DNA from 2 places in the Paeniglutamicibacter sp. NPDC091659 genome. Region 2 is predicted to be linked to the other one. Evidence: riboswitches for the same ligand, from Rfam matches in the RefSeq annotation. Region 2 holds a riboswitch; the other holds the start of a gene.
The links. A riboswitch is a leader RNA that binds a small molecule or an ion and turns the genes downstream of it on or off. The one in region 2 is predicted to bind cyclic di-AMP.
Positions count from the first base shown of each region.

Region 1: another riboswitch for cyclic di-AMP. It lies ahead of ACIQLF_RS05930 (M23 family metallopeptidase); the one in region 2 lies ahead of ACIQLF_RS17125 (C40 family peptidase).

Region 1 covers NZ_JBIVTO010000002.1:220,983-228,808, forward strand. The annotation lists partial or broken gene ACIQLF_RS05915 (DUF6994 family protein) at 88-505, shown strand; gene ACIQLF_RS05920 (hypothetical protein) at 633-2,555, opposite strand; tRNA gene ACIQLF_RS05925 (tRNA-His) at 2,835-2,907, opposite strand; cyclic di-AMP (ydaO/yuaA leader) riboswitch at 3,936-4,118, shown strand; gene ACIQLF_RS05930 (M23 family metallopeptidase) at 4,122-5,162, shown strand; partial or broken gene ACIQLF_RS05935 (heavy metal translocating P-type ATPase) at 5,212-5,998, opposite strand; gene zapE (cell division protein ZapE) at 6,555-7,817, shown strand; gene ACIQLF_RS05945 (peptide deformylase) at 7,814-7,826, shown strand, end outside.
Region 2 covers NZ_JBIVTO010000010.1:98,780-106,605, forward strand. The annotation lists gene ACIQLF_RS17110 (F510_1955 family glycosylhydrolase) at 1-593, opposite strand, end outside; gene ACIQLF_RS17115 (DUF305 domain-containing protein) at 618-1,199, opposite strand; gene ACIQLF_RS17120 (hypothetical protein) at 1,253-1,690, opposite strand; gene ACIQLF_RS17125 (C40 family peptidase) at 1,797-2,612, opposite strand; cyclic di-AMP (ydaO/yuaA leader) riboswitch at 2,619-2,803, opposite strand; gene ACIQLF_RS17130 (M23 family metallopeptidase) at 2,906-3,838, opposite strand; cyclic di-AMP (ydaO/yuaA leader) riboswitch at 3,914-4,098, opposite strand; gene ACIQLF_RS17135 (metal-dependent transcriptional regulator) at 4,180-4,878, opposite strand; gene serC (phosphoserine transaminase) at 5,168-6,289, shown strand; gene ACIQLF_RS17145 (DUF3027 domain-containing protein) at 6,529-7,020, opposite strand; gene ACIQLF_RS17150 (cold-shock protein) at 7,025-7,408, opposite strand; gene ACIQLF_RS17155 (hypothetical protein) at 7,636-7,826, shown strand, end outside.

The DNA of each region.
Region 1 (7,826 bases), on a different contig from region 2:
GTATCGGTACAGAGGTTGGCGCTACGACGAAGGCACGTAGCGTGTCGAGAGGAGCGAACCGACATCGGCTCCTGTTAGTTTCGGTTCATGGACGAGCATAGAGAGATTGGCGTCGACTACAACTTCTTCGATGACACTCCGACGGGCAAGGATCCCGACAGTCACAGCCCCACACTCCGGCGATACCACCAGCTCCTATGGGGCAAACCGCTCCCTGACGGGCGGCCGTTCGAGCTTCACGCTGGGCGTGTTCGCTCACCGTATCTTGTGTATGAAGCAGAAGGCACGAGACTTGTTCTCGGAAGCGACACGATTGCGACGCGACATTCGGAGGAAACTGAGCCACCTCTACGCGCAGCTTCCAGACGAGGTCAATGACGCGTTCCGGCGACGCTCGTACACGATCTGCGGTTTCATGATCTTCCCAGTCTCGCGAGGCAGCCTCAACCAGAACCGAGCCCGTATCAATGTCTCAATAAACTGTAGTTTTCCGAGACGCCGTTAACTCGGCTGTGAATCTCTGACGCCGAATTAGTTTCGTACCCGCAACTGCCGGTAGCTTGCCCCAACACGAGCCCCAGTTCGGAAACCCATCACGGTCAAGTCCGCTGGAGCCGGGGATCCCTTCGTCATCAACTGTTCGGTCGGGCAACCCAACCCAGGAAGGGACCATCCACGGGCGCACCTGCCTCGATGGTTTCCCTGAGTCCTTGGAGGATCGCCTCTGCCTTGGACCTGGCCTCGGGTGCCAACCCTCGGGTGACGTCCGGGTCGTCCATGAAGTCGGCAACCTGTTCGAGGGGCGATAGTGCGAGGTAGAAGACGGTTTGCCGCCACGCGTAGGCAGCGTTCTTCTGATGGTGCAGGTGCTTCGCTCCGGTCGCCTTGGCGAGGTGGTTCTTGGTGGCTTTCCAGGCATCGAGTGCTTGTGCTCCCCAGTCGAGCGTGATCCCCGCGTTCACCAATGCGGCAAGATTGTGCGTGGTGAGGATTTGGGCCTGCTCGATGGCGGTTCCACTGGCGGCGACATCGCGCCCCCGGCGGGTTGGGACGATGCCGGCTCTGGAGCGGACCAGTGCGTCGAATTCCGGCACTGCGGTGCGGGGCGTATGTAGTGGTCGCGGGGCTGTCGCTGGCCCGCCCCCCATGGCCTGGATCTTGCCGTAATCGATGCCGTAGTAACGGGCGTACACGGTGTCACCAACCACGGAGGCGGCCTCTTGAGCTGCGCGTTGGAAGACCGGACCGAACGAGCCGATGAAGATATCCGCGGCGAGTTCGTAGGTGAGGGGAACATCCTTGGACGCGAGACCGAAGAGGCGGGTGAGTTCCCGGATGAGGGAGTTTGGAAGCAAAGTTCCCGGAAAGTGGCGCAGGGCAAGTGTGGCGAGGTCCAGTCCTTGTGCGTGAGCAAGGGACCGGTTTTGCTCCAGGACGCCCGCACGCTCGAGCATGTTGAACCAGGGAAGTACGTCGATGGTCACTTGATGCTGGTGGTTGAGCAAGAGCAGGCTCCGCCGGTTGGCGAAGGCCCGGTAGAGGCGTTTGGCGAGCAGCCCGGCCGATGCATCCGGGTACCGGGAGGCAACCGTCTCGGCGGTGAGTTGTGGAGCAAGTGCGGCCAGCGCCTCTGCCGAGCGCACGATCCCGTTTCGCAGGAGGTCCGGGAGCGGTGCCTGAGTTGCTTGACGGGTGGTCTTCCGCACGGAGGGAAGGGCCTCGGCTGGAGCGCCTCGAAGTAGTGCGAGGGGGTCTTCAACGGCGCCGGTGCGCCCTGTCGTGTCAAGCCGGGTTGCAGCGTCGTGTGCCAGGGCCGCATGGGATGGTTTGGCCGCGTTGCGTGCTTGCGCCGCGCGAAGCGCTGCCAGACGTGGTGATCCTGGTTCGCCGCGCTTTGCCACCATGTTGGACACGGCCGTGCGCACCCGACCCATCACGCGGGAATCGGATTCCCCAGCCACGAGTGTCTGGAAGCCGGACAACATGATCTGCAGATTCCCCTTCGGATCCGCATGGTGTTTAGTCAGCGTGTGCTCGGCGGCAAGGCGCCGGTACTCGGCCAGCAAATCTCTGGCTTCGTCGATCCAGCCAGGTGGCGAAGCCGCTCCGATCATTCCTTCATGGGAGCGCGTGGCCCACCAGTGGCTCAGGATCTTGTCCGTGAATGGGTTCCAGACCGACAGGGCTTCACGTTCTGCCTCGACGTGTCGTTGTGGCCGCTTCCGTCCGAGACGGGCCGAGACCTCTGGCAGGGTCGCGACATGCACGCCCGGCACCTCGGCCTCATTCAATTCGTAGGGCCAGAACCGCACACGCCCGGCCCAGGGTTCCAGCGTGCGCACCAGCTCGGACGCCTCGTCCTCTCGACCATGCTGGCGCAGCCACGCAACGCTAAGCAGCGCCCCGTGTTCGGGTAGATCCAAGCGATACAGCCCCGATTCCAACCATGCGTCCAGTTTCCGGTGTCCGTCGTCGGACAGGAACCAGGCGAACAGGGAAGCGCGTCCTGGCTTCGTATCGAGGTGCTCCGCCAGCACAATTTCATCCGCTTCCAACGGACCTGCGGCAGCGGCAGCCCCCGTGACGAAGCCTCCCCGGACGATCTTCGGTGTCAGCCATGCCGGAAAGCCCCTGACCGGCGTGGCTGACCCGATTCTGAGCCTCCCGGTCGCTATTCCAGCCAGAACACGCAACCACGACTCGGCGCGTTCCTCCGCACGAGCTTGCACACCGGGGTCGGAAGTCACCCCAGCTGTGTATTTCGCTTTGCGGAACTGCCCCCACACGTATCCGAGCACCCTCGATCCTCTCCGGCGCACGAACGCGGCCGATCGCCGACGCGGCAGGTGCTGCCCCTGCTCCCTCCGGGTCCACAGCCCAGTGCTCTCACTGTTGAGCTACACGTCGATGGACCCAAACTAGGTGACGGCTGCATCGAAAGGCAAGCGAGTCGCCCGCACTCACACGGATCAGCGAGATAAGTCGCGGCAGCTTTGTCCCTCCAGTGCTCGTGCCGGGTTGGCCGTCTGAATGCAGGAAGGGCATCGCGGGGTAAATCCGAGGACCCAAGACATTTGGTGGTCCTTCGACGAAACGGTCGCGAACATCCTTGATATCGGCGACTAACGCCACTGAGCAATGAAAAATGCGGCCATCCAACGATGAAGCACACAGTTGTTAGCTGTCGGATTTTTGGTGTTCGGGTGTCGCGGTGGGGGATCGGCTTGTGGGGCACCCAAAGAACATCGGACCGCTGAGACAATCCTCTGGGAAGACCTGCCACGCCGAATTTCGAACCCCGTCATAACGGACCCTGATCCCACAGGAGGGCCCTAGCGGGTGCACCACGCACGTGGACGTGAACTGCTACGTGAGGTGCGAGCGTGTCTATGACCCCACGCTGATGGGCCGGCCTGCGATGGCCCTGTCCAACAACGAGTGCTGTGCCCCGGCCACAGTGATGCAGTTGAGGAAGAACACCTAACCCAGGAAGGCATTGCGGGTCTTTGCCCAACGAACCTGGCGCATCAGCCGCAACCGGTGGGGGTGAGCCACGGTGGGCGATCTTGGTCCGTCGACCAGTTTGGGCAGGAACATTCGCACCGCAACAGGCTCCGGGCACCGTCTTCTTAATCACGTTTAAGATGTCGTCCCAGGGGGAGTGACCGGCCAAAACCATCCAGGTGGAACCCGATCTGCTGGTGCAGCTCGACGCGGGCGGCATTCGCCCGGGGCCCTAGTCACCCTCGAAGGGGCCTGCGAATCCTTGGCCGTGAGGGTGCGTTGATCGAAGGGTGCCGGAGCTTCCGTCCGAAGTCGGCGCCCACGTGTTTGTCCGCCACATGGATTGATAACGAAATTGTAACTTTTACATATGCCCCCGTAGGGTTTTATGTCAGGTTGCACTTATGCACCCCAGCCCCGATCCGGTTCGCACAACCCTACCGGCGGATCGCGGAGCAAGAATTCCCGGTAGGGGCGGAGGACCCAATCAACCGTTCCTGGTCTTGGACCATGGATCTTGGGGTGAAGCTGAGTCCGCCTTGGCGGGCTCGGCCGAGTTGATCTCATGACTCGAATCCGACAGCTAACTTCGCAGGCGATACATGAGAGGCAAACACTTGACCCAGCAGCACAATTCCGGGCGCCGCCGCGCGCCCGGCCCCGTTGATGCTTCGCCTGCCAGCGATTCACTAGAGCAGATCGTGGACACCGCACTGAGCAGCGAAAATACATCCCGACGTTCCGGTCGACGCGCACTGAGCACGGTCCCGGACTCCGTCCAGGCTCCGAGAGCCACGCAGCACACCGGCCGCCGCTTTGTGGCAGACCTGCGCTACGGGGCGTCCCCGACCGCGGCATCCATCGCCGCCACCGAAATCCTTCCCGCACCACTGGCACAGCCCGTGCCGCCGGCGTTGCCTGCCGAAGCCGACGAGCTGGACAACGTCCCGAAGTTCACGCCCCGGACCCAGCGCCCTCGACTTGGGTTGGTGCACAAGTTCGCCGCAGTCGCCGCCGTGTCCGGCCTGGCATTCGCCGCCGCCGCCACCACGCAGGAAGCCGAGGAAGTTGTCCCGGAGCCCCAGCGCGTCGCACAGACCACTGTCGCGGATGTCAGGGCCCCGGCCAACGACAAGATCACGGTCAAGCGCGCATCGGTGACCAGCGAGTACATCAAGAAAGTCAAGCCAGCAACCGTCACGACCGCTGCCGATGCAGAAGTCGCCAAGAAAGTCAAGCCGGCAACCGTCACGACCGCTGCCGCCGGAAAAGTCACCAGGCTCGCCCAGCCGGTGGACAGCATCCGGTTGACGTCGCGCTTCGGCCACCGCAAGAACCCGACCGGACCAGGCTTCATGAACCACAACGGCCTGGACTACGCCGTTCCTATGGGAACGCCCATCAAGGCCAGCGCCGCCGGCACCGTGGTGCAGTCCGAATGGGCCGGGCACTCCGGCTACCGCGTCAAGATCGATCACGGCAACGGGCTGGAAACCAGCTACAACCACAACTCGGCCCTCAAGGTGTCCGTGGGGCAAAAGGTCAAGCGCGGCGCGGTCGTCTCGCTTGCCGGCAGCACAGGCAACTCCACGGGGCCGCATCTGCACCTCGAGGTCATCGTCAACGGCAAGTGGGTTAACCCCGAGGGCTGGCTATAACGACAAATGTCCTGATTCCAGCGCTGCCTGGCGGCTGTTGATGAGAGGTGCCTTCGACGGTGCCGCGGATGCCGTGCCCGGCTTCCTCGGTGATGTCGCGGGCGGCAGCTGCCTCCAGTGCCGCGTGAGCGATGGCGGCAGCCAAGGGGTGGGTGCTGTGCTGTTCGACTGCGGCCGCCCAACCCAGCACCTGCTGCTTGCTGGTTCCGTCGACGGCGAGCACGGCGGTGACGGTGGGTTGGTTGCGTGTCAGGGTGCCGGTCTAGTCGACGGCGATGTGGCGGATGGTGCCGAAGCGTTCGAAGGCGGCGCCGCTTTTGATGATGACGCCGAACTTGCTCGCCGAACTTGCTCGCGGTGCCGATCGCAGAGACGACGGTGATCGGCACCGCGATCGCCAGGGCGCACGGGGAGGCGGCCACCAGGACGACCAACGCCCGGGTGATCCACAGTTCGGGATCGCCAAGCATCGATCCGACCAGTGCGACAAGCGACGCGAGGATCAGCACGCCGGGCACCAGCGGCCGGGCGATGCGGCCGGCCAGGCGTGCGCGTTCGCCCTTTTCGGATTGTGCCTGTTCGACCAGGCTGACAATCGTCGTCAGCGAGTTGTCGGTGCCCGCCGCGGTGGCGTTGACTTCCAGAACTCCCGAGGTGTTGATCGCCCCGGCGGATACCTCGTCTCCTGCCTCGACCTCGACGGGGATGGATTCGCCGGTGATCGCCGAGGTGTCCAGGGCGCTGCGTCCGCTGCGAACGATGCCGTCGGTGGCGATCCGTTCTCCCGGCTTGATGAGCATCAGCTGGCCAACGGTGAGGTCCCTGCCCAGAACCTCGGGCACGGCCAGCTGGCGTCCCATGCTTCAACTGTAATGACATCCCCAAGTGAATGCTTTACCTGTAGTGACAGGAAATCCGCTGGTTGCTTCACCTGTAGTGACAAAGACGGACACGATGCTTCACCTGAAATGACAATCAACTGCCTAATGCTTCAACTTAGCTGACAAAGGACACCCATCAAGTCGACAAAGGATCGTTACTCCCTGATCAAGAGGGGTTCCCGAAACGCTAGTTGACATAATGTAGATTATCGGCGCAATGAATTGGTGTCCGGAAGTGGGTAAACATCAGATTTTTGAACATTGAGCGCAACCCGGCCCGATTGGCCCGAATCCCCCGGTTTTTCGACTTTTTGACGCCTGCGTCGGATTTTCACCGCGTTGACGGCGCATTCCGCCGAGACTCGCTGGATGCGCGGATTTGCGGCCGGACTCGAAGCAGGCGATTTCGAGCGCGAATTTCGTGGAGTCAACTCTCAAAAATCACGACCTAACACTCGCCCATCGCCACCTTCCGAAGGATAACTTTTGGTTGACATAACTACTTGCACGAGTGCATTCGCCCCCGGTTTGGTGGTTGCATAGTTATTCAGGGAAACTCGATGGTATGCCACATCAATATTCGGACGTCCAGGCTTCCTCGTTGTCCGGAACATCGGACGGACTGAACGAAGACCTTCAGCGAGCCATAGTTGATCGCGCAACGGTCGAACGCCTGGATCTTGACGAGCGGCAACAAGCAGCCGTGCGGCTGCTGAGCAACAACGTGGCGTCCCATCTTGGCCCGGGGCAGCAGTCCCCCGCTGGAAAACACGTTTATCTCTGGGGTCCTCCAGGACGCGGCAAGACCTGGATTCTGGGCGCGTTCTATGATGCTCTGCCCACGGCAAATAAGCGACGCGTCCATTTCCACGACTTCTTCCGCGAACTGCATTCCACGGCGCACAAGGCGACGGCGATTGCGTTGGCGCAGGTGGACGAGCCCGGTGCACTGGGTTCATCCCGCGGCCGCATGGATCGGGTTGCGGCACGCACCAGCGCCATAGAGCAGGCGATCGAATCGATGTTGGGCGATGTCGAGGTGCTTTGCTTCGACGAATTCCACTGCAACGACCCGGGCGATGCGATGCTGCTGGCCCGAATGTTCAAATTCATCATGGGCAGGAGGATCCTGCTGATCACCACCTCGAACTATCCTCCGGAGGAACTGCTCGCCGACGAGTATTACCACCACCTGATCCTGCCAACCATCGAAGCCATTCGTGAGCAGATGAACGTCCACGAACTCGATGCCAAGCTGGATTACCGCTCGCTTGCCCTGGATCAAGCCGACAGGCAGGGTTTCGCCACGGGCACGCTGGCACTCGCTCCATCGGAATCGGAACTTCGCACACTCGGCATCACGCAGCCTGAACCGTGGGAATCGGCACTGCTCAAACCCACCAGCCATGAGATCCGGGCCCTGCGGGTTGCCGGCGACCAGGTTTGGTTTGATTTCCGCGATCTCTGCGAGGCGTTGACGTCCACGTTGGACTACCTCGAGCTGGCCAAGGACCACCGCCACTGGGTTGTTTCTGGCGTCCCGGGTTCCGCCGAGATGACGCCCTTCGGGCTTCGCCGTTTGGCCAACGCCATCGATGTTCTCTACGATCACGGTATCCGGCTCGATCTTTTGATTGACGGCGACTTTGCTGATTCGTTGTCGCTGCTACCCGAACTTGATGCATCGCGGCTGAAAAGCAGGCTGAACGCACTGCGGCCTTACGTCCCTGGCAAAGAAGCCACTGAACCACTAGCGGAAGGTGTCAATGCATGATCCAGAACC
Region 2 (7,826 bases):
ACGAGGCTACCGCGTGGATCCGCGGCAAGTGTCGCAGGGAGGATCCTCGGGTCGAGGTCCTTCCACCGGCTGCCGTCGGCCGTGGAACGCAACGTCGTATCGAACCCGACGATGGCATTCTTGCTTGCCGTCAGCGCATGGAAGTCCGAAACCCCGGAGCGCGAGAGACTCTCCCAGGTTTTTCCCTTGTCGGTGGAACTCATCAGGCCCACGGGGTTTTCCAACTCGACACCGGGGCCGGGATGACCCGAGGCGTAGAAGCCGTCTTTTCCGAGGGTGAAGCCCATCCAGTCAACGACGGGGCCGATGCGCTGGGCGGGGTTCGCCGATACTTCATAGAGGCCGTCGTGAGTGGCAAGCAGCACCTGTCCCTTGTCCGTGGCGGCAATGGCGTGAACATGAGCGGTCGGATACCCAAGGACCGTCTCCGGGTCCTTCGCAGCGGGACCTGCGCCTGATTCCCGCGGCGTCGAGGCTGCCGCAGCAGTTGTTCCCGTGTCCGGCCCGGCGTCGCCGGGGCTCTGGGCGCACCCGGCAAGGGCCAGTACGCCTGCCAGTGCCGCGGACATGAAAATCGCCGGTTTCGTTGTCATGGTTTTCATGTGTCGGTTCGCCCGCTACTTCTTGAGCATCTCGCGCATGTGTGCGATTTCGGCGTTTTGGTCGGCAATGATTTTCCGGCCCAGTTCCAGCACCCTTGGATCCTTGCCGTTCTTCAGTGCGGCTTCAGCCATTTTCGTGGCTCCGAGGTGGTGCCCGATCATTTGGTTCAGGAAGAGTTCTTCGGCCGCACGGCCTTGGGCGCTGGCCAATGCCTGCAGGTCTTCGTCGCCGAGCATGCCCTCCATTGCCATGGTGTGGCCCAGCTCCCGGGGTTCACCCCATCCTTCCAACCAAGTTTCCATGAGCTTGATCTCCGGGGCCTGCGCATTCTTGATATCGGTGGCAAGCTTCACCATTTCCGTGCCCAGGCTTTTCTTTTCCAGCATGGTCTCGCTCATGAGAACGGCCTGTTCGTGGTGCGGGATCATCATTTGGGCGAACATGGCATCGGCACCGTTGTGCATATTTCCGGGCGTCTGTTGGCCTGCCGTGGTGTTTCCGCCAGGGACGGGGGCCGGTGCGGAGCAACCGGCCAGGACCACGGCGCCCGCCACGATGGCAGCCGAAAGCATCAGGGTTGTCTTGTTCTTTTTCAACGTCTTTTCCTTGCGTGAGATGTGATTGCGTTCCGGTCTTTGCTCCGGAATGCTCATCTACGGCAAATACTCAGTTGCTGTGGGGAAGGCGTCTGGAAAACACTGTCGTTGAAGGCGACCAGGCGCGGACGATAAGGCGTTGGCCCCGCACGCGAGGCGGTTCCACCGCTTCTCGGCTGTCCGAGTTTCTGGGCCAACGCCACGAGGCCGAGAACGCAGGCAACCAGAAGGGCGCATTCGCCCAGCCCCATCACGTGCCCATCGTGGGGTTCAGTGGCCGGCACGTGTTGTTCACCGTGATCGTGCGCGGACGCCGCAATGGAGGTCGCGGCACCTGCTGCACTGCCGGCTCCTCCGTGGTGAATAGGATTGAACGCGGCCCCGGCGAGCACATGCATGGAGAGCAGGCCTAGGAAGAACGCACAGAGAACCACGACCCGCATGGCGGGCGGCAGCGTCCGGCTGCTGGCGGGTCTGGACGGCTTCTTCACGGGATCCACAATATACCCTATGGGGGTATCGTTCAATCCTGTCCACGCAAAGCAAAAGACCCCGCTGCATCCTTGCGGATTCAGCGGGGTCTTTGAAAACTGCTGCTTACTTGGCCAGGGTGTAGTAGCCGTAAAGCGGGTTGCGGGTCACGTCGTGGATCATCGTGTCGACGGTCGGGTTCTGTGCGCCGATCATCTTTCCGCCGCCAAGGTAGATACCTACGTGGCCTCCACCGTTCTGGAATACCAGGTCGCCGGCCTTCGGGCTGCTGGTGCGCACGAACTGGCCGGAGGCGCGGATCGCGGAGGTGCCGCGGGCGATATCGATGCCGTGCTTGGCGTAAACGTACTTCACGAAGCCGGAGCAATCCCAGCCCGCGGTGGTGTTGCCGCCCCAGACGTAGGGAACGCCAACGAACCGGGCTGCGGTTGCCGCAATGCCGGAGAGGTTTGCGGTGTTGATCGAGTCGCTCTTGGGGGCCACGGCGGTGCTCACTGCGCCGCCGCGGTTCGAGCGGGTCGTCGGCGCAAAGGCGTCGGTCGAGGCACGGGTCACTGGGGCGGTGCTGCTGTCGCGGGTCGTAACCGTGTTGGCAACTGCCACGACGACCGGAGCCGGCTTGGAAGTGAATGCGGCGCGCTCGATGTCAAGGTCCTTGACCTTGGATGCGGAGACCGAAACAGCCTTGACTGCAACGCGCTCTGCGGAGAGGCCTTCTACCGGGGCGGAGGATGCCTCGCGGGTTGCCGCGCCCTGGCCCGGAACACCCAAGGTCAGAACAAGGCCGGATGCTGCTGCGATTACTGCTGCCTGGCGGCCAACCGATCCAGCGTTCGAGGCAACTGCCTTCGAGATGGATTCAAGTGGGTTGGTCCGTACCGGCGTCGCGCGGTGGCGACCAAGTGCTTGACGTGTAGTCACGTTGTTATTGCCTCTCCTGATGCCTACGAGGTGAGCTGTCGGGTTCGAGTGGGAGTCACTCGGCAATCCGGCCCCTTGCGGGTCCGGGTTACTTAACCCCAAGGCTTCCTAAGTTCAGAAGCCAAAAATTGGGTCCCCCGCCACTGCCATGCGTTTTTTGAACGGACACCATGCGGCGGCAGTGCTCGGCACTCCTCATGGCGGTAATCGGGCTTGAGCGCCGACTACATTTCTAGAATATATGAAACAACTGCAAATGTCACGTTCTGATCACGGAACGGTGACATTCTTCGTTATAACCAACCTGCTGGGTCTACCCACTTGCCATTGACGATGACCTCAAGGTGCAGGTGCGGGCCTGTCGAGTTACCCGTGCTACCGCTGACCGATACAACGTCGCCACGTTCAACCTTCTGTCCAACCGAGACTTTCACGGCCGAGTTGTGGTTGTAGCTGGTGTGCAAGCCGTTGCCGTGGTCGATCTCCACGCGGAAGCCCGAGTGCCCGGCCCATCCGGCCTGCACGACGGTGCCGGCAGCGCTGGCCTTGATCGGGGTTCCCATGGGAACTGCGTAGTCCAGGCCGTTGTGGTTCATGTACCCCGGGCCCGTTGGGTTCTTGCGGTGGCCGAAGCGAGAAGTCAATCGAATGTTGTCCACCGGCTGGGCAAGGACTCCGCGCGTGGCGATCTTCGAAACGTCGCCACCGGCAGCGGTCATCACGGTGGCCAGCTTGTCTTCCTTGGTGAACTTGCTCGTGACCGAAACACGCTCGATCTTGACCTCGTCGGAGGTCGGAGCCTTTACGTCCACAACAACCGACTGCGCCACGCGGGCTTCCCCGTCCGGAAGCTGGTCGGCTTCCTGCGACGGGCTTGCAGCGGCCAGCGCCAGGCCGGAAACGGCCGCAACTGCGGCGATCTTGTGCGTAAATCCAAGGCGCGATCGCTTGGGACGCGGCGCGAACCGCAATACGTTGTCAAGCTCTTCGGACTCGACCTGGGCGTGGAGCTCTGGTGCCAAGGGAGTCGGTTCTTCGACGCGCTCGGTGGCGGCAATGGCCGCGGCGTCGGGGGATGCACCGTAGCGAAGGCTGGCTTCAAAGCGGCGGCCTACGTAGCTTGCCGGGGTCGTCTCGGCCAGCTCGGGAACCACATGCAGGGAGCGCCGACCGCTGCGGCGGGAAGGTGCTTCTTCGCTCAACGCGGAGTCGACAATACGTTCCAATGTGCCTTCGGCAGGCGAAGCATCAATCGGTCCGGACGCACGGCGACGGCCGGAATTGTGCTGCTGTGTCAAATGACAACCTCTCATGTATCGCCTGCGAAGTTAGCTGTCGGATTCGAGTCATGAGATCAACTCGGCCGAGCCCACCGTGGCGGACTCAACTTCACCCCAAGATCCATGGTTCAAAACCATGAAACGGTTGAAATGGGTCCTCCGCCCCTACCGGTAAGTCTTAGTCCAGAATCCGCCGGTAAGGTTATGCGAATCGGATCTGGATTGAGTCACGAAAATATGACACAACTAGAAACCCTACCGGGCTTTAGTCCAAAGTTACAATTCCGTTATCTGTCCAAGCGCCTGACAAACACATGAGCGCTGACCTCGGTCGGAAGCTCTAGCGCTCCTTCGATGCCCTGGACGCGAACCAGGACATAGTCGTCCGCGCGTTCCAGCGTGACTAGGGCACCAGGGCGGATTCCGCCCTCATCGAGCTGCACCAGGAGCTCAGGTTCAACCTGGATGGACTCGGCCAACCGCTCAACACGCACGGGGCCCGTGTTCCCGTCGGAAAGCGCCGAATCGAGATTTTGGACACCTACCGAGATTTCGGACAGTTCAGGGCCGCCCAGCGCCTCGAGTCCGGGGATGGGATTTCCGTAGGGAGAGGAGGCGGGCTGGCCAAGCAGCTTGTACAGCCGCTTCTCAACGCGCTCGCTCATGACGTGTTCCCAACGGCAGGCCTCGTCGTGGACGTATTCCCATTCCAGACCGATCACATCGGCCAGCAGTCGCTCAGCCAAACGGTGCTTGCGCATCACGCCGGTTGCCAGTTCGCGGCCCCGTGACGTGAGCTCAAGGTGTCGGTCGGTGGTCACAACCACGAGTCCGTCGCGTTCCATGCGGGCGATCGTCTGCGAGACGGTGGGACCGGAATGACCCAGGCGCTCGGCAATGCGGGCACGGAGCGCCGTGATTTCTTCCTCTTCGAGCTCCAAAATGGTGCGCAAATACATTTCGGTGGTATCGATCAGGTCTGACACGTCTGCCGCTCCTGCACGGGTTGGTTCTACACGGAATTACTACGCCCACCACTCTACCCGCCGGTACTCATGCGAGTTGTCACCCGGGCACCCTGCCGCTTCACACGCGATTCACCCCGGACTTCCTGGCGCATCCGGCACGGCTTCGCGGGTTGCGGCCGTTAATAATGACGACTTGCTTTTACGCGTTTGGCTGCGCCATGCGGGATTATTGGAACACCGACCCCATGGCTTTTGTCATCGCGTGGCGTGTCGGAAGAGTGAACCCAGCCTTTTATCGAGGAGCAAAATGAGCACCGGCCTGACCATTCCCGAAAATCTTTTGCCAGTGGACGGGCGTTTCGGTGCCGGTCCTTCCAAGGTCCGCCCGGAGCAGGTCCAGGCCCTTCTGGAAGCCGGCAGCGAGCTGCTCGGAACCTCCCACCGCCAGGCGCCGGTCAAGAACCTGGTTCGCGACATCCAGGAGGGCCTGAAGACCTTCTTCAACGCCCCGGCAGACTACGAAGTGGTTCTGGGCGTCGGCGGATCCACAGCTTTCTGGGACATCGCAACCTTCGGCCTGGTCCGCAACAAGGCACAGCACCTGTCCTTCGGTGAGTTCGGTTCCAAGTTCGCCGCGGCCACCAACAAGGCGCCTTTCCTTGCGGAGTCCTCCATCATCAAGTCCGAGCCGGGCACCCGCCCGGTGCCGGTTGCCGAGGCCGGCGTCGACGTCTACGCCTGGCCGCAGAATGAAACCTCCACCGGCGTTGCAGCACCGGTCCACCGCGTGGAAGGCGCAGACGCGGACTCGCTGGTTGTCATCGACGCGACCTCGGCCGCAGGCGGCCTGGACGTCGATGTATCCCAGGCCGACGTCTACTACTTCGCCCCGCAGAAGAACTTTGCTTCCGACGGTGGCCTGTGGATCGCCCTCTTCTCCCCTGCGGCCATTGCCCGCGCCGAGGAAATCGCGGCCTCCGGCCGCTGGATCCCGGACTTCCTGAACCTGAAGACCGCCATCGACAACTCGCGACTGAACCAGACCTACAACACCCCGTCGCTCTCGACGCTGGTTTCGCTCAACGCGCAGGTGCAGTGGCTCAACGCCAACGGCGGCCTGGAGTTCGCGGCAGCCCGCACCAACGATTCGGCGTCCCGCCTCTACGAGTGGGCCGAGGCCTCCTCGTTCGCGAGCCCGTACGTTGCCGCCCCGGAGGACCGCTCGAACGTCATCGCAACCATCGACTTCGATGATTCGATCGACGCCTCCGCAATTGCCAAGACCCTGCGTGCCAACGGCGTCGTGGATGTCGAGCCGTACCGCAAGCTCGGCCGCAACCAGCTGCGCGTTGCCACCTTCGTTGCCATCGAGCCCGAGGATATCTCGGCCTTGATCAAGTGCATCGAATACGTGATCGCCAACAGCTAAGCCCGTCACTGCCGGATAGCCGGCCGGGGAGCATTGCCCACCTGCCGTGAGGCCGGTGGACAATGCTCCCCGTTTTCATTTGCGGACAAGATGGAGTCGCCGCAAGCCTGAAGACGGTTACCGATCCTGCACCCGGCCAAGCAACGCAAGGGGCCGGGCGGAAAATGCTGATGCATCTCCCGCCCGACCCCGTTGATCGACAAGTCTCCCGGTCGATTATTCAACCATCTTGCCGTGGCTTAGTCCTCTTCGGGAAGTTCCCCGTCGGCATCTTCTTCGTCTTCGAACTGCTCGGCGGAATCGTCGACGCCGTCTTCGGTTTCGCCGGCGGTTTCCTCGGCGTCCGCGGATTCCTCCACGATTCCCGCGGCATGCCCGGCAGCTTCCTCGGCGGCCAGTCGCTCGGCCTCGAGGTCTTCCGGACGAACGCGTTCCGCCCAGGGAACCCATGCGGGAGCCAGCAGGGCGTCGTCGCCCGGAAGGATGCCGACCTCACACACGGTGATGTCCTTGGCCTGGGCGCGCGGTATCCGCGTCAGGGTCGCAAACCAGCACCAACCCTCGTATCCGGGCTGCAGCGTGACAAAACGGTGGGTCACCAAGCGGTCACCGTCGCACACGGCATCAAGGTGTTCGCCGATCATGGACTCCGGAGCGATCTCCAGCAGGGCCGTGCGTGCGCGATCATGCGCCGCGGCCAGTGTCTCGTCGAGCTTTGGTTTGCGGGCCATGGGCTTAGACGTCGAGATCGTCGGCAACGGCGCGCAGCACTGAAGCTACCTTTGCGCCCTGGGATTTCTCCGGGTAGCGCCCGTGGCGCAATCCGTTGGACACCGAATCAAGCACCTTGATGAGGTCCTCGATCAGTACTGCGGTGTCCACCGCGTCCTTGCGCTTGGCGCGGGCCACCGACGGGGCTGCTTCCAAGACGCGCACGCTCAGCGCCTGCGCACCCTTGCGGCCTTCGGCGATGCCAAATTCCATGCGGGTACCGGCGCGCAACTCGGTCACGCCTGACGGCAGCGCCGAAGCGTTCAAATACACTTCCTGGCCCTCATCGGTCACCAGGAACCCGAACCCCTTGGTGGGTTCGTACCATTTCACTTTGCCGGTTGGCACGTCTTGCTACCTCTTCTTACGTCACAATGGGCCACGGGGAAATATAGTCCCCCGATCCCATACCTGGCGATTCCCGACGCGGGCCCCAAATCCGTGGACGGATCGGTGGGCTCTTCACGCCGGGCAAGTCTATTCTTCTAGGGTACGACATTCGCGGCAATTGGCGGCCCACCTGCGGCATGGACCCGCATTGTGGTTACGCGACCGGCGCGCTGTAACTTTAAGGTGTGAATACCACCGTAAAAACTCCGGCCGTCCAGCGGTTCCTGACCCTGTTCGCCGGGGGCATAGCCATCATTTCGCTCGCCGCCTTGGCCGTCATCCTGGTCCAGTACGCGATGTCCGTGGCGTTGTCCCCGCAGCTGCTGGCCGTTGGGCTCTACGGGCTGCCAGTGGCCTTCATCCTGCTGATGGTCGT